One region of the Pseudoalteromonas sp. DY56-GL22 genome, then DNA from elsewhere that is predicted to be linked to it. Evidence: predicted binding sites of a transcription regulator. Region 1 holds the regulator's gene; each other region holds the start of a gene.
What was found. The regulator sigma-54, encoded in region 1, starts transcription at its own class of promoters, with help from an activator protein. The targets are predictions, from matches to a motif close to GTTGGCACGNNNNTNGNNT.
Positions count from the first base shown of each region.

Region 2: a site for sigma-54 is predicted at 4,578-4,596, ahead of NO991_RS15645 (DUF3192 domain-containing protein). Genes of this name have one in related genera too.
Region 3: a site for sigma-54 is predicted at 3,278-3,296, ahead of NO991_RS18440 (YggN family protein). Genes of this name have one in related genera too.

Region 1 is NZ_JANHZR010000015.1:12,964-20,513, forward strand. It holds gene NO991_RS19835 (YgiQ family radical SAM protein) at 1-1,062, shown strand, start outside; gene mgtE (magnesium transporter) at 1,140-2,498, opposite strand; gene NO991_RS19845 (HPr family phosphocarrier protein) at 2,710-2,982, opposite strand; gene rapZ (RNase adapter RapZ) at 2,996-3,841, opposite strand; gene ptsN (PTS IIA-like nitrogen regulatory protein PtsN) at 3,842-4,294, opposite strand; gene hpf (ribosome hibernation promoting factor) at 4,298-4,585, opposite strand; gene NO991_RS19865 (RNA polymerase factor sigma-54) at 4,612-6,108, opposite strand; gene lptB (LPS export ABC transporter ATP-binding protein) at 6,215-6,940, opposite strand; gene lptA (lipopolysaccharide transport periplasmic protein LptA) at 6,937-7,458, opposite strand; gene lptC (LPS export ABC transporter periplasmic protein LptC) at 7,448-7,550, opposite strand, start outside.
Region 2 is NZ_JANHZR010000007.1:116,484-124,033, reverse strand. It holds gene NO991_RS15675 (transporter substrate-binding domain-containing protein) at 1-182, shown strand, start outside; gene NO991_RS15670 (DUF1289 domain-containing protein) at 179-424, opposite strand; gene NO991_RS15665 (1-acyl-sn-glycerol-3-phosphate acyltransferase) at 524-1,654, opposite strand; gene NO991_RS15660 (SO_0444 family Cu/Zn efflux transporter) at 1,811-3,040, opposite strand; gene zntR (Zn(2+)-responsive transcriptional regulator) at 3,024-3,437, opposite strand; gene NO991_RS15650 (D-2-hydroxyacid dehydrogenase) at 3,532-4,476, shown strand; gene NO991_RS15645 (DUF3192 domain-containing protein) at 4,640-5,020, shown strand; gene NO991_RS15640 (diguanylate cyclase) at 5,058-5,981, opposite strand; gene NO991_RS15635 (ATP-binding protein) at 5,950-7,550, opposite strand, start outside.
Region 3 is NZ_JANHZR010000011.1:19,182-26,731, forward strand. It holds gene NO991_RS18430 (DMT family transporter) at 1-835, opposite strand, end outside; gene NO991_RS18435 (PLP-dependent aminotransferase family protein) at 937-2,379, shown strand; gene NO991_RS18440 (YggN family protein) at 2,442-3,242, opposite strand; gene NO991_RS18445 (PA3496 family putative envelope integrity protein) at 3,634-3,822, shown strand; gene NO991_RS18450 (glutathione peroxidase) at 3,875-4,357, opposite strand; gene NO991_RS18455 (AzlD domain-containing protein) at 4,465-4,764, opposite strand; gene NO991_RS18460 (AzlC family ABC transporter permease) at 4,761-5,468, opposite strand; gene NO991_RS18465 (cytochrome b/b6 domain-containing protein) at 5,606-6,256, shown strand; gene NO991_RS18470 (cytochrome c) at 6,478-6,930, opposite strand; gene NO991_RS18475 (DUF2721 domain-containing protein) at 7,034-7,504, opposite strand.

The DNA of each region.
Region 1 (7,550 bases):
CCAGCTTATGAAATGATTAAAACCTCGGTGAACATCATGCGAGGCTGCTTTGGTGGTTGTTCTTTCTGTTCAATAACAGAACATGAAGGACGTATTATTCAAAGCCGTTCTGAGCAATCAATTATTGATGAAATTGAGCAAATTCGTGACAGAGTACCGGGCTTCACTGGGGTTATTTCTGACTTAGGCGGACCGACCGCGAATATGTATAAGTTGCGCTGTAAGAGCAAAAAGGCAGAGAGCACGTGTCGTCGTTTATCATGTGTTTATCCTGATATCTGTAAGCACATGGACACGGATCACACCCCAACGATTGAGCTTTATAAAAAAGCTCGAGATGTAAAAGGTGTGAAGAAAATCTTGATCGCGTCTGGCGTACGTTATGACTTAGCCGTAGAAGACCCTCGCTACGTAAAAGAGTTGGTTACCCATCACGTAGGCGGGTACTTAAAAATTGCCCCTGAGCACACTGAAGATGGTCCATTATCTAAGATGATGAAGCCGGGCATGGGAGCTTACGATAAGTTTAAAGAGCTATTTGATAAATACTCAAAAGAAGCGGGTAAAAAGCAGTATTTGATCCCGTATTTTATTTCTGCTCACCCAGGAACGAAAGACGAAGACATGGTGAATATGGCGCTATGGTTAAAGGCTCATGACTTTAAGCTTGATCAAGTACAAAACTTTTATCCATCGCCGATGGCCAATGCAACCACAATTTATCACACTGAGATGAACTCGCTGCGCAATATTAAGAACAATACTGAGCAAGTGCCTGTTCCAAAAGGCGCACGCCAGCGTCGCTTACACAAAGCGATTTTACGATACCACGATCCTGCTGGTTGGCCGATGATCCGTGAAGCACTAAGAAAAATGGGCAAAGCAAATTTAATTGGTAAAGGGCCGAATTGTTTGGTTCCTGAAGAAGGTCGAAACGAGAAAACTGCTAAAGGTAAGGGCGGTAAAGGCCGTGCAGCACTGACTCGTCATACCGGTTTTAGCCAGTTTAAAAAGGCCAATACCAAACCTAGAGTAGGTAAAAATAAGCAGCGTGCAAAGTAAAAGATATAAATACGGCCCTTAAAGGGCCGTTTTTATTTATACCAATTCGCTTAATTAAGTATTATTGTGAATTGGTATCAGATCAATAGCCAGGTTGCGGTGCCTAAAAAGGCAAAGATACCGACAATATCCGTCACTGTTGTCAGTACCACACTGCCGGCGAGGGCAGGGTCAATTTTCATTTTCTTAAGAATTAATGGAATGCTTGCACCTGCAATACCAGCGGCAACAAGATTCATAAACATTGCAAAGGCCAGCACTGCGCCGAGTTTAAAGTCCCACTGCCATAGGGCAACCACACCAGCAATTAATATCGACCAAATAATGCCATTCAGTGCGCCAATTGCTAACTCCTTAAGTAATAAGAAGCGTTGGTTGGTTTGGTTGATATGACCAACCGCTATACCACGAATAACCAGAGTTAGGGTTTGGCTACCCGCAACACCCCCCATTGAAGGGACGATACCATTGAGTACCGCTAAAATAGGCAAGATTGCTAAGGTGTTTTCGAAAAAGCTTGCCACAATGGCTGCTAACAATGCGGTTAATAAGTTAACCCCAAGCCAAATAGAGCGACGCTGCGAACTTTTTAGCACTGGCGCAAAGGTATCTTCTTCGTCGTCAAGACCAGCGAGGCTTAGCATGCTGTGCTCTGCATCTTCACGGATTACGTCAACGATATCATCGATGGTAATACGACCAAGCAAGTGAGCGTTATCATCCACAACAGGGGCTGAAATCCAGTTGTGACGCTCGAACAGTTGCGCTACATCACTTTCATCCATAGAGATTAGGATTGACTCACAGTCTTCATCCATTAAATCACGAACAATTTTATCTGAAGGACTGGTCAGCAATGTAGTTAATGAAAGCGCGCCTAAAAAGCAGTTATGCTTATCAACTACATATAAGTCATCGGTACCCTCTGGTAGCTCACCTCGTAAGCGTAAATAGCGTAAAACTACATCTAGGGTAACATCTGGACGAATGGTTACCGTATCGCTGTTCATCAGGGCACCGGCTGAGCGCTCTTGATAAGAAAGCGCTTGAGTTGCCCTTTCTCTATCTTGCGAGTCCATTGCGCTAACAACGTCTTGATATACGGTATCAGGAAGACTACGTAAAACCTCACCTAAGTCATCGTCGTCCATATCTTCTGTAGCAGCAGCAATGTGCTCAGGCTCCATCTGGGCAATAATGCCAAGACGTACATCTTCAGAGAGTTCCTCTAGAACATCACCACGGACATCTGGGTCAACCAGCTGCCAAAGCATACGACGAATTTTATGGGGAGAAGACTCAAGTAAAAGGGCTGTATCACAAGGTGCCGTTTTGGCTAACATGCCGCGCACTTGAACAAATTGACCACTATTGAGTGACTTGGTCACTTGTTTGAGTTGTTGTAGTGGGTAATCTTGTTCAAAGGCTTCTGGCATTGGCGTCCTTACAACTGAAAAAAGTTTAAATAGGCTATGCAAATACAGCATAGTTGCTTTGTAGTGTATTTGCAGAGATATCGTCGCACTGCGATAAATTTATTAAGAGTTTTGTAATTTAGAAAAGCGAGCGATATAAAAGTAGGATATTTAAAGGGAATTTTAAATATCCGAAGTAAGTTTACCGTAAACCTTGAAGTCTTAGCAAATGCTATTCTTGCTCGTGAAAGCGTTGCGCAATTAATTCGCCGATTGCCGTTAATGCAGCGTCAGCGTCAGGACCTTCGCATACAACACGAACCTCTTTTCCTTGACTACTTTCAAGGAGCATTAACGCTAACACGCTGTCGCCTTCAGCTTCTTTCTCATCTTGAAAAAGTGTAATTTTGGCATCAAATTGCAGTGCTAGTTGCGCTAAAACAGTCGCAGCGCGAGCATGTAAGCCAAGTTTGTTTTGAATTAAAAAGGTATCTTCAGCGTGCATTGTTGGTGCCTAGTTAGATATCTTGTTCGCGGTGGCGAATTTTTACATTAGCATGAGTTTTAGAAAAGCTTTCACCAATTGTTTGCGCTAAGTAAACAGAACGGTGTTGGCCTCCTGTACAACCAATTGCAATGGTTAGGTAACTGCGGTTGTTGCGCTCTAGATGTGGCAACCAAGTCTGTACAAAGGTTTGAATCTGCCAAGTGAACTTTTGCACTATGCTGTGGCTAGCTAAATAATCCCTGACAGGCTGATCGAGGCCGGTTAGTGGCTTTAAATCAGGCTCCCAGTGTGGGTTCGGTAAAAAGCGTGCATCAAAAACGTAGTCAGCTTCTTTTGGAATGCCATGCTTAAAACCAAACGACATAAACGTAATAATCAGTTTTTTATCTTTCTTACCTAAAATCTTTTCACGAATTGATTCTGCTAACTGATGAACACTCAAATCAGTGGTATCAATCATAAAGTCAGCGCGGGTGATCAGCACATCAAGCAGGATTTTTTCTTGTTTAATGGCAAGATCAAGCGGTAAAGAATCAATCGATAATGGATGCAAACGGCGAGTTTCAGAAAAACGCTTGATTAGGGTTTGATCATCACTATCTAGGTAGAATAGTGTTGGGTTAGCAAAACCTGGCAGGTACTCAAGAATATCATTAAACTCTTGCTGCTCTTTCGGTAAGTTACGTACGTCGATACTGACGGCAATTTTGTCATAATTATCAGAAACACTTCGCACGAGCGAAGGCAGTAGGTTGACAGGAATATTATCAACACAGTAGTAGCCTAAGTCTTCAAGAACTCGTAAAGCGACCGATTTGCCCGAGCCTGAGCGACCGCTGATAATTATTAATTCCATTTATGCCTCTGATGCAATTACTTGAAATAGTTGCTGATCGCTTGTAGCACTTCGCAACTGTTTACAAAAATCTTTATCTTTAAGTCTATCAGCAATTGTTGACAAGGTCTTCAAGTGCAACTGGCAATCGCCATCTGGTACGATGAGTGCCACAAAAATATCAACGGGACGATTGTCTATCGCATCAAAATTGATGGGAGATTCACTGACAATAATAAATGCATGAGGTTCATCAGCACCACTCATTCGACCGTGGGGAATAGCTATTCCTCGGCCGATACCTGTACTACCTAACTTTTCCCTGTTCAGAAAAGCATCTAGGATATCTTGTTGAGATAAATGAGGAAACTGCTGGTGAGCTAACTCGCTAATATACTCAAGAATTCTTTTTTTGCTATTAAAAAGGACCGCAGCTTTGCTGCAGTCCTGATTAGTAAGTGAACTAAGTTTCATAATTTAATGTCGAGCTAATTTCTCTTTATGCTTAATGACTTGGCGATCAAGTTTATCGATCAATGAGTCAATTGCTGCGTACATATCTTGATGTTCTGTAGAAGCGAACAACTCGCCTCCGTTTACATGTAAAGTTGCTTCTGCTTTTTGGCTTAATTTTTCTACATCTAAAATGACATGAACATTATTAATATGATCAAAATGCCTTTCTAGTTTTGCGAACTTAGTGTTTACATAGTCTCTTAATGAATCAGTGACTTCTACGTGGCGACCAGTTAAATTTAGTTGCATAAGCATTTTCCTTCTATGTAAAACGTCTAAATCAGACTTTTACGCTGATTAGACGGAGGTATTGCTAGAGACTCACGATATTTTGCAATTGTACGTCTAGCTACTTTAATTCCTTGCTCAGCCAATATATCTGCAATTTTGCTATCACTCAATGGTTTAACCGAGTTTTCTGCAGCAACTAACTTCTTGATTAAAGCGCGAATTGCTGTAGAAGAGCACTCACCACCATTTTCGGTGCTGACATGGCTTGAGAAGAAATATTTCAACTCAAAAATTCCCCTTGGGGTATGCATATATTTTTGTGTTGTAACCCGAGAAATCGTCGATTCATGCATTTCGACCATTTCAGCGACATCGTTTAGCACCATTGGCTTCATTGCCTCTGGGCCATGTTCAAAGAAAGCTTGCTGTTGTTGCACGATACAGTTGGTCACTTTTAGTAAAGTATCGTTACGGCTTTCTAAGCTCTTAATAAACCACTTTGCTTCTTGTAAGTGAGAACGAATAAATTGGCTGTCGCTACTTGATTTAACAGAGCGAGACATCGCTGCATATTGGCTATTCACTCTAATTTTTGGCATACAATCTGGGTTTAACTCGACTACCCAGCGGCCTTTCACTTTTTTCACTGATACATCGGGTATGACGTACTCAGATTCTTCGCGTACTATGCTATCCGCAGGCTTAGGATTTAAGCTGTGAATGAGCGTCATCACTTCTTTAAGCTCGTTTTCTTTAAGCTTAGTCTTTTTCATTAAAGTGCGATAGTCGCGACTTGCTAATAATTCGATATGCTCAGATAAAACCATTTTAGTTTCAGCTAAATATGGCGTATTGGCATCGAATTGACGAAGTTGTATACACAGGCACTCTTGTAAACTTCGCGCGCCGATACCAACTGGATCGAATAACTGTATTCTTTTTAAGACAGCTTCAACTTCATCGAGTTCGATTTCTTCTTCATCATTATTTTGATTAAAGCTTTCGACAATATCTTCGCAGCTAACCGTTAAAATACCTGAGTCATCGATAGCTTCAACGATGGCAACGGCAATCGCTTCATCGGTAGGACTAAATGGTGTGAGCTGTAGTTGCCACATTAAATATTCTTGCAGTGTTTCTGTTGAAGCACCTTGGTAAATAGACTCGTCTTCAGGCATTGGCCCAGACGATGTTGATGGGGCGGCACTCATGTACTCATCCCACGTAACATCCATAGCTAAGTCATCGCTAACCGTATCCTTACTCAGAGCATCACTGCTTTCTTGCTCGAATTCGCTAGGTGCTTCGTCGGCAGACGCGCTGACTTGTACATCGTCAGACTCCGCTTTTTGCTCATTCTTACCGATGCTTTCTTCGTTGTAATCCGCTTCTTCCACTTCAAGCAGAGGATTACTATCAAGCGCTTCTTGAATTTCTTGCTGGAGATCCAATGTACTGAGCTGCAACAAGCGAATGGCTTGTTGCAGTTGTGGAGTCATTGTAAGTTGCTGGCCCATGCGCAGCTGTAATGATTGCCTCATGTATCCCTAACAATCCTTTTTAAGTTATCGGTAACGGTGAGGACACTGTTATCGATTTATTGTCATTGTATAAGTCTAGCAGATGCTCTAGTCGGTGGCGTAATGGTTACAGCCTGAATTGCTCGCCTAGATAAACATCACGTACAGTTTGGTCAGCTAATACGTGCTCAGGTGTGCCTGATGCAATTAGCTCCCCATGAGAAACAATGTAGGCTTTTTCACAAACATCAAGGGTTTCTCGAACATTATGGTCAGTAATAAGTACACCAATACCACGATTTTTTAGGTGCTCAATAATTTTCTTTATATCTAACACCGAAATAGGATCAACACCAGCAAAAGGCTCATCTAAAAGGATAAATTTAGGATTAGCGGCTAATGCACGTGCAATTTCAACGCGGCGTCGTTCACCACCTGACAGTGCCATACCTTGGCTATCGCGAATATGTTGAATGCTAAATTCATCTAATAAGTTGTTAAGCGTCTCTTCGCGCGTTGTTTTGTTAAGATCTTTGCGGGTCTCTAATATGGCCATCAAGTTTTGGTAAACTGTTAATTTTCGAAAAATAGACGACTCTTGTGGTAGATAACCAATACCTAAGCGCGCACGGCTGTGCATTGGCAAAAGCGTGATATCGTTATCATCGATGCTTATTTTTCCTTTGTCGCTTGGTACGAGGCCTACAATCATATAGAAGGTGGTGGTTTTACCTGCACCATTTGGCCCTAACAAGCCAACAATACTGCCCGCTTCAACTTCAAGACCGACATTTTTAACCACTTGGCGGCCTTTGTAGCTTTTAGCTAAAAGCTCTGCTTTTAATGTGCTCATGGTTGGCCTTTATCGTCTTTTTTATTTTCTACAGGCACTAAAATAGTGTGTACACGATCTGTTGAGTTTTCGTCTTTTTCTGCGCTGATCAGCTGTTGAGCCATATCATAGGTAATGCTTTTTGCCGTTACTTTTTGACCCGCTTGAGTGACTTCAGCTTCGCCATTGAGTGTTAAGAAGCGTTTCGCAACATCATAACGAACTTCTTCGGCGCTGGCGCTCATCACGGTACCATCAGCTTGCTTTTCTTCGAAGTAAGCTGGTTTGCCTGTAGCGATAATTAATTCGACTGTACCTTCGGTGTCACCGCCATGTGCCTCAAGTCGCTCTGCTGTAATGCGACGATCACCATGCACGATCTCTACGTTACCTTCGAATATGCCAACGCCATCTTTTAGTTTACCGACTTGGCGATCTGAGCTAATGCTAATTTGAGCGCCTGTTTGCTCGGCAGCTGCGCCCGAAAAGGCAATCAATAAGCTTGGGATCAGGAGTAATTTCTTCAGTTTATTGGTCATAGTATATGGTTCGTGTATGGTTAGTTAACTCAACAATTTCGGCTTTTAAATCGGCTTTTAAGCCTTTACCGGTAATTTTTAAATTCGGTCCT
Region 2 (7,550 bases), on a different contig from region 1:
AACACCCTGACTTTGATCAAGATGCATTTCACAAACAAGTGCTGATGCCAATGCAGAGCTATCATTTTGTTCATAAACGTCATGAGAAACTAATACCCAAACTAACTAGAGTACTAGAGGAATTTGATGAAAATGGCACGGTGCAATTTTTAAAATCAAAGTACAATCTCACCGAATTTTAGAAATCAAACCCTCCTTGCTCAGGCGTTGATTGTTGATTTTCAGTTTGTTGCTTTTTCTGAAGGTAACGTTTGTAACGCTGTTGGCATAGACTGATCACTTTACGTTTTTCTGCATTGGTAAACTTATTCCAATAAAATCGCTCATCACGACTACGATAGCAGCCTTTACAATAACCCCGGTTATTAACTTGGCATATCCCTTTGCAAGGGCTTGGAATTTCAAATATTTCAATCTGTTGCATCACAAATGCCGGTTAATAAGTAATATTAAAAGTATAGCCTGAAAATTAACCATAAAAAAAGCCACTTTAAAAAGTGGCTTCTTAAACTATTTGTTTCGCTTACCTAGACTCGCTTGTTGCAAGTTCTGCTTTACGATGAAAAGGCTTAGCGTACATAGCTAATACCAAAGGCTTTAACTCCTCTGGCACTTTTGCGATACGCTCATTAAATGCAGCGGCATCTTTTTCATCAATCACAGCTTGCGTACAACCACCTGCAATATAATTGCCTGGGTGTAAGAAAAACGAATCAACAATTTGCTGATCAATAGTTTTTGCCAGCTCTTCAGGCGATTCACAGCCCGACTCAATTGGCTCGCCAAACGCTAAATGTACATGCCCTTTGGCGGTGCTAAAACCTTCAACAATACTAGCTATGTCTTCACCCTGCTGTTTCACATACTGGCCATGTTGCTGTTTATGATAAAGCTCTTTCGCTTTAGCAATCGCGCATGGCTCGTATTGATAAGAGATAGACACAGGTACAATTTTTAATTCGCGTACGTATTCAGCAAACTCTTTCTTCTGCTTGCGGCCTTGTAATTGCAACATTTTAAGCAGGGCAGGATCTGTTTGGTCAAAACCGTCTTTTGCTCGGCCTTCTTTTTGCGCTATCCAGATTGAGTGGCCTTCAGCAAGTGAGTCATAAATATAAGCAGACAGCTGCGACAGCGCTTTTAGCATCTCTTTCGGTGCTTTCGCTGAGCGCTTCACAATAAAGCTCTTGTTTAAACGCATTAACTCAGTGATATAAGGAATTTGCAGTAAGTTATCACCAATTGCGATACGAACTGTCGGCATGTTGTGCTTGAACAAGCCCCAATTAACGAGCGCAGGATCAAGCACTATATCGCGGTGATTAGAGATAAATAAGTAAGCTTGTTTTGGGTCTAGTTTATCGATGCCCGAAAACGTTACTTCTGAAGTCGTACGGGTGATTAGTTTATTTAAATAATCAGCCACTTCATGCTGAACTTGCTCAACCGATGCGGTGTTGCCCCACTTTTTACGCAGCTGACTGCGCACTAATGGGCGAGTAATAAATGGGAAGTTCGATAAAAAGCGCGGTAGGTTATACTTAGCGATTACATCTACAAAGGCATTATCAGCAATCAAACGCGCTACTGAATCAGCTACTTCATCATCATTGTAAGGTCTTATGTCGGCGTATTTATCCACACTTTCACTCATTAAAAAACTACTTAAGTTAAAAAACGGCACGCTGAGCGTGCCGTTAAAAATAATTGGCGGATTATAACTCAGGCAATTTTAAATGCGAACCGAGACGCGATAGTTAACCAAATTAAATGCCAATCAATGTATAAAATATTTATCTATAACAATTAATTAAGCAATGCTCTTACCAGTTTGCGAGGATTTTTTTAATACCATTTTTAACAGCAATCTGAGTATTAAAATTGCCAACACAATACCTGCAGCAAGGCTTAACCAATGAGGTAGAACCTCGTGCTCTTCACCCATCATCGGCGCTACCACAAAACCATATTGCGCCACTAAATAATCGGTTAAAAAGCCAAAAGCCAGTGCCGTGCCAATCACACCTATTAGGTAGGCAAATACCGCTCGCTTGCCAAGCTCTTTACCAACGACACCAAGCGTTGCGATATTGGTTGCCGGCCCAGCTAACATAAACACCAGCACCGCCCCCGGAGATACACCACTGAGTAATAAACCTGCCGCTATAGGTGTCGATGCAGTTGCACAAATATACATAGGAATACTGATTAAAATAACCACCAGCATAGCAAGGATGCCATTCCCCCACTGGCTTAAAAAAGATTCTGGTACATAAGTTTGTACAAGCGCTGCAAAGAATAAACCGATCATTAGCCAAATCATGGTGTCTTCAAGCAGCTTATTGCAACTAAAGCTCACCGCGCGTTTCATTTTGCTAAAACGACTTTCAACGGCTTTGGTTGGCTGCTCACTGCTACAACAGCTTTTCTGTATAGGCGCTGCTTTTTCTGTTGAGCAACTTTGTTGCTGCTCCTGTATTGGTTGCGATTCCTTGCTACTACAACAACTTTGTGCGGGCTTTGCTGGCGCCTCTTTACTGCAACAGCTCGTTGTGGTCACAGGCTTTGGCTGTTTACTACTACAACAAGAGTCTGCTTTAGTACTTTCTTTATCTGATTCTGTACTTTGTACTTGTTGGAGTTCACTGTCTTTCCCCACTAAGACGCCGGCCACAATGGCGCTGCACACGGCGGCAATAGGACGTATTATCGCCATAAATGGGCCTAGCAACACATAAGATACCGAAACCGAATCGACCCCTGTTTCAGGGGTTGAAACTAAAAATGCGGTGGTGGCACTTTTCGATGCCCCCGCTCTTCTTAAACCAATGGCTGCTGGGATCACACCACATGAGCACAAGGGCATTGGAGCACCTATAAAGGCTGCTTTAACTGTGGTCCACAACCCTTCTTTGCCTAAATGCCGGTTAAGAAAGTTAGCAGGCAAATATACATTGAGAAGACCTGCTATGAATAAGCCCAGCATTAACCAAGGTGCTGAGAGTAAAAACAGATGCCAAAAATTATTGAGTAAGTCCATCGATATCCTCCAGCGTCGTTAGTATTGAGCAGTTTTCAGCAGGCTCTTCACCGCCACAACATTTATCTGCCAACAATGAAAGTGAGTCATAAAAGCGAGTAAGCTCTGCAATTCTTTGTGCAACGAGGTCACGTTTTTGTAACGTCATTTCTTTAACTTCATGACAAGAATGCTGATCTTTATGAAACTTAATTTGCAGCAACTCTTTAATCTCAGCCAAACTAAAGCCAACATTCTTTGCTCTGAGAATAAACGCCATTTGTTTATGGTCATTCTCAGAATAAAAACGATATCCCACGTCTGAACGCGAACTAGGCGTTAACAAACCATGCTTTTCGTAGTACCGTAGCGTATCTGTTGAGACACCCAACTGACGGGCAAACTCACCTATTTTCATCACCGTCTCCATTGTGAAGCGTTTATTTATTATGCTCACTATAAACCTTGGAGTACACCCCAAGGTCAAGCAATAAATTAAAAAAGGAAAGCACATGAATATTACTGTCCTTGATGCAGCAACATTAGCCAACACATCGTTAGATGCTTTAGCGCAATTAGGTAAATTAACCTGTTACGATTTAACCGCTAAAGAACAGGTTGTTGAGCGCTGCCAAGATGCCGATATCGTTATCAGTAATAAAGTGGTGATTGATCAGCACGCCATGAGCAAATTACCTAATTTAAAATTAATATGTGTTGCAGCGACAGGGACTAACAACATTGATTTAATAGCAGCCAAAGAGCATAGCATTGCGGTGACCAATGTCGCGGGCTATTCAACACCGAGCGTGGTGCAGCACACCTTTACTCTCATCACTAACTTACTGGGCAATACTCACAGATATATTAATGATTGCCAGCAAGGCTTATGGCAGCAAAGTCCTATGTTTTGCCGTTTAGATTACAGCTTTAAAGAAATTGCAGGCAAAACATTGGCAATTATTGGTTACGGTTCACTAGGTAAAGCCGTTGCCGATGTAGCGCGTGCTTTCGGTGCTAATGTCATCATCAGTGAACGAAAAGGCCATGCACCTCGTGAAGGTCGTGTTAGTTTTAATGATGCTCTAACCACAGCAGATATTATTAGTGTTCACTGCCCACTTACTGATGAAACACGCAACCAAATCGCCGCGACAGAATTAAGCATGATGAAACCGACAGCTATCATTATTAATACTGCTCGTGGTGGGATTATCAATGAAGCCGATTTAGCTGACGCATTAGCTAATAATGTTATTGCCGGAGCTGGTGTTGATGTACTCAGTAAAGAACCTGCAGAGCAATCAAATCCGCTGGCACAGTATAAAGGCGCAAACTTATTACTTACTCCGCATATTGCTTGGGCCAGCCAAGAATCTATCGTGCGTTTAGTTAACGAAATTGCTTTGAATATCCAAGCATTTAATCAAGGCGAGATGCGTAACAGGTTGGTCTAAATCGCAATTTATTAGTCAATAGAGCTAAGTAGTTAGTAATTTATTACTTGGCTCTTTACCTAAAAACAACCTAAGAAACTGATTTAATTTACTTTTATAAGTTTGGCAAGTAGTTTGCAATTAAGTGAACAACTATAAAACAATTTCTACGGGATAAAATAACATGAAAAAAGCACTTCTAATTGCCGCGCTAACTGCACCATTTTTAACTGGTTGTGTCATTGCTGTTTCTGACGGTGAAGCAGACACACATTGGGCTGGTAGCTCATCTAGCTGGCAAAAGCAGCATAAAAATAACCGTGAAGTGATTTCTAACCTTGCATTAGATACCAGCTACCAAACTGTATTAAACAAACTAAATACTCCTAACTTTACCGAGTTATTAAAGCAAGGTGATGATGTTTACCAAGTATTATTCTATGCAACCCATAGCATTCACTCTGATGGCAAGATGACTAAAGACGAATGTACACCACTGGTATTTAAAAATGATAAGTTAATTGGTGTGGGTGATACGATTTATAAATCACTTAGCAATGGCTAGCTTGCATATTTAAATTCTGTAAGTAGGCAGCTATTGCCTACTTATGTTCACTCATAGCTATCATTCTCGATACTATCTGATCACGCCCAGCATCTTTTGCCTGATAAAGACCTAAATCAGCTTCTTCAAGTAATGTTTGCTCTGCATACACCTGGCCATTTTCCGTGGTCGCAATACCAATACTAATTGTGACATGGTCGGCATTTAGTGACGCTTTATGCGGAATGTTTAACTCATTAACGGCATTACGTAATTTGTTTGCAAACGACATAGCTTCTTTTGCAGAGGTATTTGGAAGTACTGCTGCAAACTCTTCACCGCCATAACGAGCAACAAAGTCACTACCTCGCTCACATGCTCCAACTAAGGCATGAGCAATTTGTTTTAAACAATCATCGCCTGCTCGGTGACCATAACAATCGTTGTAACGTTTAAAGTGATCAACATCCATTAATAATACTGATAATGGTGTTTGATCACGACGACAACGACGCCACTCTCGCGCTAAGTTTTCATCTAAATAACGTCGGTTTGGGATCTCTGTTAGGCCATCAATTGAGGCGAGCATTTCAAGCAAGTCATTTTTTTGTTTGATCATTAATTGATTGCGCACACGTGCACGAACGATCGCTGCACTAAAAGGTTTGGTGATGTAATCCATCGCCCCTAATTCTAACCCTTTAGCTTCATCATCATGGCTAGTATTTGCCGAGATAAAGATTACCGGTAGCATGCTTGTCGTTGCGTTTTCTTTTAATTTGTTGAGTACTTCATAGCCGTCGATTCCTGGCATTACAATATCCAAGATCAACAGATCCACACTTTGTGTTTTTAGAAACGTCAGTGCTTTTTCGCCACTCTCAACACAAAAAACATCATAGTCTTGCTGTAATGTTTTTTCTAATACCAAGCGGTTTAACGGATCGTCATCAACAATCAGTACCTTGGCTCTTTTCAACATCAGTAGATCCTTGTTCGATGATAAAGGCAATAACCTGTTTTATTTGGCATTGCAACTCATCAATTAATTGTTCGGAAAGTTCACCTTTAGCTTTTAGTGTAGCCTCGCAATGCTGAGCGCACGCTGACAATCGTTTAAACCCAAGGTTACCAGCCGATCCTTTCACATTATGCACCACGCGGATCAACTCGTCGGTAGTCTTTAATGTAGAAATTTGTATTAACTGCTCTGCTGCCATAGTCGCAAACTTCGACAACATAGTTAATACTAAATTATTATCATTTCCAAACTGAGATAAGATAAAAGCCTTATCAAAAAAAGCTTCTTTTGAGTTTTTAAGCTCACTCATTGCTAAAAACAATTTACTCGCAACAATAGGTTTAGTTAGGTGTTTATTCATTCCTGCCGCAATTGAATGCTCAATATCTGCAGCCTCACTATGAGCGGTAAGCGCGTATATCGGCATTTGCTCTTTGGTGTATAATTGACGAATAATTCGCGTCGCTTGGCAACCATCCATCACAGGCATTTGAATATCCATAAAAATTACGTCAGGCTTGATCTCTTTAGCAATTTCTATACCTTTTTTACCATTTAGAGCACAAATGACAGTAATATCTATTTGCTCCAAAATACTCTTAATGATGCTCAAATTAAGCGGATTATCATCAACTGCAAGTACTAAAAGTCCAGATAAGTCAGTACTCGAAGGCAAACAAACTAATTCTCTTTTTGTAGGTCCTGATGCTTTATCTAGCTGTAAGCAAAAACTAAATTTGCTGCCTTTACCTTTTTCACTATCAAGTTTTATCTCTCCGCCCATTAAAGCGACTTCATATTTAACAATCGCTAAACCTAAACCGACCCCCTGATGAGAGCGTGTTAAAGACTCATCTCCTTGCGTAAAAGCATCAAATAACCGCCCTTGATCAGCCTTATTTATACCTATACCTGTATCTTTAACTGTAAAACAAATTAGTTGCTGCTCTAAAGACTCTTCAATCAGCTCTAAACACAGAGTTATTGTGCCTTGTTCAGTAAACTTGGCTGCATTTGTCAATAAATTGGCTAATACTTGCTGCAAACAAATTTGGTCGCCAATTAAGAATTCGTTGATGTTCTCGTCACGGTCAATGATAAAATCAATGCCTTTATTTGTGCATAAGGGAGTGATCACGCCTCGACTAAAATCAATTAGATCAGATAAACTCATAGGCGCTTTATTCATTTCCAGTTGAGCACTTTCGGCACGTGCAAAATCAAGCATTCGATTTAAAAGCGTCAGTAAACTATTAGCTGCTGTTTTTGCCTGCTCTGCATGAGTGCGCTGATGCTCAGTTAGCCCTTGCAATGCAATAACATCAATTAAGCCTAGTACTGCATTGAGTGGTGTGCGTATTTCATGACTGAGATTAGCAATAAAGCGGCTTTTAGCGAGCGTTGCCCGCTCAGCATCATCTTTTGCTTGCACTAAATCCGTCACATCCTGTACATGAACAACATAATAATCTGGTGTTTGCTCGGCATTCCAAACTAGGGACACACTAATTTGCAGCCAGCGCTGCTGTT
Region 3 (7,550 bases), on a different contig from region 1:
ACACTAGGCTAAAACCCATAAAGGTATTTGCTTGCCATTCAAACCCTTCAAATAAAGTACTTAAGACCACTGCAACCAGTGGGAATAATACGATTACATAGCTTGCTCGCTCAGGGCCGATATTTTTAAGTAGCGCGAAGTAACAAGCAAATGCGATTACGGTACCAAATACTGCTAAATAGAAGAGCGATACCCAATAGCTGGTTGGGGCATTCAATGTCAGCTCAACGTTGCTTACTAAAACATAAGCTGCTAGCCCTAAAGCGCTGTATAACATACCCCAGGCATTGCCTTGAAGTACGCCAATATTACGCTGAGAGTTTCGAACACTGACCATATTCCCCAATGAAGCCACAAAGGTCCCAGACAGCGCAAGTAGTAACCCGACCAACGCACCATTACTCAAGTCGAATTGCTGAATTTGTGGCCAAAACAAGCTGGCAATACCCATTACACCGAGTAAAGCACCAAAGTAAATTCGTTTCGCAATTGGTTTTGCGAAGAACAAGCGGGTGTTAATAATGTTCATTAATAGCAACATCGAAAAGGCAATTGAGGCCATTGCTGAGGTGAGATAGTTCTGCGCCCAATACAGCACTAAATAATTTAAACCAAAGTTAAATAAAGCCAATAATGCAAAAAATCCGTGATCGCGCAGTGAATATTGCATAGGGAGTTTTTTTACCAGCACAAAGGCCCACATTAAAATGGCTGCAATGGCAAAGCGATAAAATAAAGAGACCTCAACAGCAACATCACCCAGTTGAAACTCAATAGCTAGCCAAGTCGATCCCCAGATCAGTACTGTAGCAAGGTAGAGAGCGGCGCTTTTCATAGTTAGTACCCAAAAATTGAAAGTATGTTCATTTTAATCCTCTTCTGTATACTTAACATATACAGAAAACTAGAAATGCAACCTATACAGTTTGGTGGGCTATGTCACAAGTTATCAGTCGTAGTAACAGTGAGTTCTTATATCAACAAGTTATTCAGCTAGTTAGAGATCTTTGCTTGCAAGGTTCGTTATTACCGGGTGAAAAGTTACCTTCGCTCAGAAAAATGGCAGACAAGCTCAACATCAGTATTCCTACTGTAAAGCAAGCGTATCAATTACTTGAAGGGCAAGGGCTGATCGAAGCCAGAGAAAAGTCAGGGTACTTTTTAAAGTCATCACAGTTAAATCAGTCTCGACCAAAGCGAGTTAGGCTCAGTCGAGAGCCTACCACAGTCAATAAGCAAGGCTTGATTGAGCAAGTCTACAGCGCTATCCACAAAGCTAATGTGGTGCCATTTGGTATCGCCAACCCTGTGGCTGCTGCACCGACAGATAAAGCACTGGCACGAACAATGCGCCGAGTCATGACATTAGCTGGCGCATCGGCAATTAATTACGGGCCGATGGATGGCTTTGCGCCACTTAAAAAACAACTCATTCATCGCTATCTGGACTTTGGTATTGGGGTTGATAGCGATGAATTAGTGATCACCAATGGTGCTCAAGAGGCGCTGGCGATTGCCCTTAAGTGTGTCGCTAAACCCGGTGATGTTATTGCTATCGAGTCGCCTTGTTATTTTGGCATTATCGAGTTAATTGAAAGCTTAGGTTTAAAGGCACTGGAAATACCGCTGTGTCCTGATGAAGGAATATGGTTAGATGACTTGGCTCAAGCACTCGATGAACATGATATAAAAGCCTGTGTGTTTTCTACCTCATTAAATAATCCTGTTGGCAGCTTTATGCCTGATGCCAAGCGTGAGCAATTAGTGGCACTTTTAGAGCAGCGCGACGTGGTACTTATTGAGGATGATGTATATGGCGACTTACATTTTACAGCAAAGCGTGCGACGCCTGCACAGGCCTATTCAAAAAAGGGCTTAGTGATCACCTGCGCGTCGTTTTCAAAAACAGCCGCACCTAGTTACCGCATTGGTTGGATCATTGCCGGTAAGTTTGCAGAACAAGCAAGGCGACACAAACGCGCGCTTAGTTGCTCTGCGCCACTTATAAACCAGTGGACCTTGTATGAGTTTATAGCCAGCGGTGAGTACGACCGTAACATTCGTTTGCTTAGACAGCGCTTAAGTACCAACAAAGAAAGAATGATTTGGTGCCTGCAGCAATATATGCCAAATTGTGCGCGTATAAGTAACCCGCAAGGGGGCTGTGTTATCTGGGTTGACCTTGGTAGCCAATATGATGCGGTAAAGTTATTCCATTTGGCACTTGAGGCGGGGATCAGTATTACTCCAGGGTTGATATTCTCAGCGGGTAAAAAATACCGTAGCTGTTTTCGTTTAAGTTATGGCTTGCCTTGGTCTGAAAATTTAGAGCAGGCGATTAAAACGTTATCGCAACTGACTGTGCTGGCCAAAAAATAAAAAAGCGCAGAGCAAGCTCTGCGCGAAAGGACCAAGTGTTTTGGTTCAGGGATGTTAATTCATTACTCTGCGTTCTGTTTGAAAGTAAATAGTTGATACTCTTTTAGCTCTGGTACTAGCACCACTAACTCTTGCTCTTTATGAGCGATATCAGCAAAGCTGCCGCATAATGCATCTGCACGTTCTTCAAGTTGAGCTGCCTGTGTTTCTACGCGTGCTTCGATTTGTGCGCCCATGTTTTCCATACGTTGTTCAAATTCATCCATGTCGCCACCTGAACCTAAAAGCTCAGAACCTAGCGCAATTAAAATACTGCCCATCGATTGCATCATGGCTGACTCGACAGCCGATTCAATTTGCTCATCGAATTGGTCTTCAAAGTTTTGGCCAAATTTTTCGAAATTTTGCTGACCCATGGTAAACACACCTTGCTGATAGAAGGCGTTTTGCACTTCTACACTGATATCGTCCATTAATTCTGAAATGTCGTTTAGGCCATCAATATTGAAAGCATTTGATACTTCTTCAATTGCTACGCCTGCTATTTTTACGCCATCAAGTGCGATATTGGCGACTTCAGGAAGTTGGCTGCGTAAGCTGTCTGAGTAATCTGCAATTGCTTGCTGTTGTGAAGCATCAAGCGATACGCCTTGACCATCGATATATAAAGTGTGCTGATCGATGATTTTCATAGTGCGATTATCGGCTGTGTATACTTCTAACTCGCTTGGTGTGATGCGTACATCATTTATAAATTCAACATCACACTGCTCACCGCTGAATGAAATATTTGTATCATTATCGTTATGAGCCATTGCGCTGGTAGCGATAAATAAAGAACTTACTAACAATAACTTTTTCATTTTTTTCTTTCCTGTTTGAAATGACACAAATACATAATCAAATTGAATGCCATAATTTATAAGTTCAATTAATTCAATGGTTTGATGTGTTTTTATGATTTTTTGAAAATTGCGGTCAATAATTTTTTAACCACTTTTTAGTCAAATTAACTAAAAAATACACATGCATAAATGACTCTTATCGAAACGATAAAAAACTCTCACTTTTCAGAAATCAAATTTAGCGCTATTTATTCACAATATTGACATATGACCTATTTAGCATGGGTGTATGGCTTTATTTTGGTGGTTTTTTAGATACTAAATTACTACTGAGCTTTTTAATCTTTGCCAATTCATCGAGCAAATTTTAATCTCAAGAATTGGTCTCAAACACTTTATGGAGTGGGTTGTGGGTAAGACATTTAGTTATGACGCGCTAGATGACGATTTTGTTGAAGACGAGTACGAAATGGTCGGGCGTAATCAACACGACAAGAAAAAGCAACGCGTTAAGAAGAAGTTGGAAGACTATCTTGAACAAAAACGCTTGCGTAGAAACTTAGGCGATGACGACTTTGACGAGTACTTGAACGACTAAGCATAAATTTAGATAAAGAGGCAATTTGCCTCTTTATTGCTTTTAGACTTTGTTATTTGCCCAGTGCAGCTGCGATGTCTGATTCGAGCTGTTCAGGCTTTGTGAGTGGCGCATATCGCTTAATTGCTTTGCCATCTTTACCAATTAAAAATTTGGTGAAGTTCCATTTTATTTTGCGGGTGATAAACCCCGGTAACTCTGATTTTAGGTATCTAAAAACAGGGTGAGCATGTTCGCCATTCACATCGACTTTGCTCATCATTAAAAAGCTAACGCCGTAGTTAATGAGGCAGCCTTCTTTAATTTCCTTCGCGTCCCCAGGCTCTTGTTTACCAAATTGGTTACAAGGAAAACCAATTATTACTAAGCCTTGCTCATGATACTTTTCATGCAGTGCTTGTAAGCCTTCATATTGTGGAGTGAAGCCACATTTACTTGCAGTGTTTACAACAAGTACGACCTTGTTTTCAAAATCAGAAAAGTCAACGGATTGGCCTTGTAGGCTGGTAGCTGAGAGTTGGTGAAATTCGCTCATAGTGATAACTTTTTATTATTGTTGCATTGATTCTAACTTGCTTGGCATTTTTCTAAAAGGGTAAATTTTAATCAGCGGCTTTTCTTACTTGGGGATAAGCATCGCAGCTAACTTAAAATTATAAATAATCCCATTCCTGCCAGTGTTGTATAGTATATGTTATGTGTTTTATAGGCCACGATAACAGACACAACAGCAGCACTTAGGTAAGGATTTTGCCAATCTAGATTTATCCCTTCGTCATTAATAAACACAATGGGCACCCAAATTGCGGTGAGTACGGCAGGGGCGCTAAAACTTAAAAATTGCTGCATTTTCGGGCCAACTTTAAATGGTAATGCGCGGTGTAAAAATAAGTAACGTGTGAAGAAGGTGATACACGCCATTAATAAAATGGTGATCATCATTGTGTATGCTCCTCTTTTGCTTGCCAGCGACTAATTAGATAACCCACTGTCATAGCGATAAGAGCCGCGGTGACAAGCCAAAGTTGAAAGCCCTGACTTTTTAATAGCGTTGCAACAACGCCTGCGGTGATCACAGTAGCCAGTGTTGCAAAGTTCTTTACACCCGGAATAACTAAAGCAATAAACGTGGCAGCGATGGCAAAATCAAGACCTAGGTGTGTTAAATCGGGAAGGAGGCTTCCTGCGACAATACCTAGCAAGGTCCAGATATTCCATGCAATATAAAAACTAAAACCGGCACTGAGTGCATAAATAAGGCGTACTTTCGTTCGGTACGCTTTGCGATGGTGCGAAAAAGCAAATAATTCATCGGTTAGTACAAAACTCACTGGCAGTCGCCAACGAAAGGGTTGATCTATGACTTTGTGGCGAATAGCTAAACCATATAAAAAGTGCCGTGAGCTAATAATGAGTGTGGTAAATAAAATAGTTAAAAGCGGCGTATTGCCGGCCATTAATTCAATCGCAACGAGCTGTGCTGAACCTGCAAATACCAACAACGACATAGCTTGTGTTTCTAGGGCACTGAAGCCATTTTGAACTGCTAACGAGCCACATAAAATTCCCCAAGGTAACACCGCAAGGCATAAGGGGAGCATGTCGAAAAAACCTTTTAGTAAGGCTCTTATTGTTGATTTATGCATCTTATCGCTCATGTTTGTTGTTATGGCTCAGATCAAAACAGCTGAAATAGAGGTGTGTCAAAATAACTGAAGTTTGCAATAATGTATAGCCGAGCCTGTTGCTGAAATCATTAGCATCTTTTAAAGGGAAAGTTACAATGTCAAAAGTTAAAGTATGGGATGGCTTTATAAGAAGCTTCCATTGGTTATTAGTTGCCGCCATCGCAACCCTCTATTTTAGTGCTGAAGAAGGTATGTTGGAGCTGCATTTTACTGCAGGCTACTTCACTCTAGCGCTTATTATTACACGTCTTGTTTGGGGCATTATTGGTAGTAAAACGGCAAAGCTCTCTGCACTTATTCACTCTCCTGTTGCTGCAATTAAGTCATTTACAAGCAATGAACATAAAGCGGGTCATGGCGCGGCGGGTAGTTATATGGTGATAGCCTTTTTTGCGCTACTCATCGTACAGTTAACCTCTGGCTTAATGACCAGTGACGATATTTTAACGGATGGCCCGCTGGTGGCGCATGTATCCTCAGATACCGTAGAGTTTGCCGGTTGGCTCCATCATTTAAACTTTGACATCTTGTTGTATGCCATTGTGTTGCATGTATTAGCGATTGTGATTTACCGCATTAAGGGAAAAAACTTAGTGAAACCTATGCTAACGGGTAATAGTGAGCAAGTTGCGGTTACTGAGCCTGTTACTAAATCACCGTTGATAGCTTTTGTTATTTTTGCAGTGTGCTTAGTGGTGCTATTTACGACTTGGGGTGCTGAGCCGCTCAGCTATTTGCTTGGCTAGGTAATCTAATACCAATCCGCAATAATACTTAATCATTTTGAGGGATAAAACCTGTCGCTACCTGCGTTAAAAATTTCTGATTTAGAACAAACTAAATAACGAAATTTTTGCCTTGCTATCAACGAGGTTCTATTGCCTCAAAATAGACCACTTAATTAAGCGAATTGGTATAAGACATTAAAAAAGGCGCTAATAAGCGCCTTTTTAGTTTAAATTTTTAACTAGTCTTTGAAAGACTTATGGCAATCTTTACAGCCTTTAGCCCAAGCGCCAAATGCTTTGCCGATTACTTTCTTATCGCCACTTTGCGCTGCAACTGCTAGCTCATCAGCATATTGTTGGAAAGCAACTGCTTTTTTCATAAAGGTTTCGTTGTCGCTCCATACAGCTGCAAGCGCAGATGTATCACCCTTATCAGAACCCGCTACGAAAGCTTCCCAAGGCATTTTAGATAATGCCGCTGCATTGTTAGCACGCTTTTGAAAACGTTCTGCATCAAAAGGTACTTTCCCTTTTAGCATATCGCCCATGTCACCAATTTGTACGCGGATCATTGAAAATGCTGCCTGACGATACTCGATTGCATCGCTTGGCTCTTCAAATACAGAATTTGCTGAAGCGCCTAGTGCCATTGTTGAAAGCATTGCACCCACTACTAATTGTTTTAATTTCATTCCTTTTGCCCCTTAAGATGTCATAAAAGTAAACTAACTGAGTTTTATCTTAGCTCAATATAATATTCAAGTGTATTGCGGTTAATCTTAACTTAAGTTTAATTTAATCATTTATATCAATATCAGCGAAGATCATGCCGCGGCGCATGCTTCTTGTTGCTAAGAAAACCTCGCATAGTAAAGATAAAAATCCACATATCAAAAGCGCCATAGCAGCCACAAAGCAGCTAGCAATTGTCACGCTCAAGTTGATAGATTGAATATGCGATAAAAATAGACACATAACCACAGCACATACTAATAAAGCACTGAGTACACTTAGACTAAATGCAATATGGATGCAGCGAGAGCGTTTCAACAGTGCCCTTAGCTCCGTTGTTAATGACTTATTGAAGTCTTCATCCGTACTGACTTTAAGCTTGCGTTCTAACTGCCGCGCTCGATCGGTAATACGCGCCAAGCGGTTGGAAAGCACGCCTAACGTTGCTGCAATACCGGTAATTAAAAAGACGGGTGCAACAGCCGTTTGAATCACCTTTGCCATGGTAAGAATGTTGATAACTTCTGAATTCATTTTCAATACTCTATTTACTAAAACTCAACACACTGTTCATTTACAA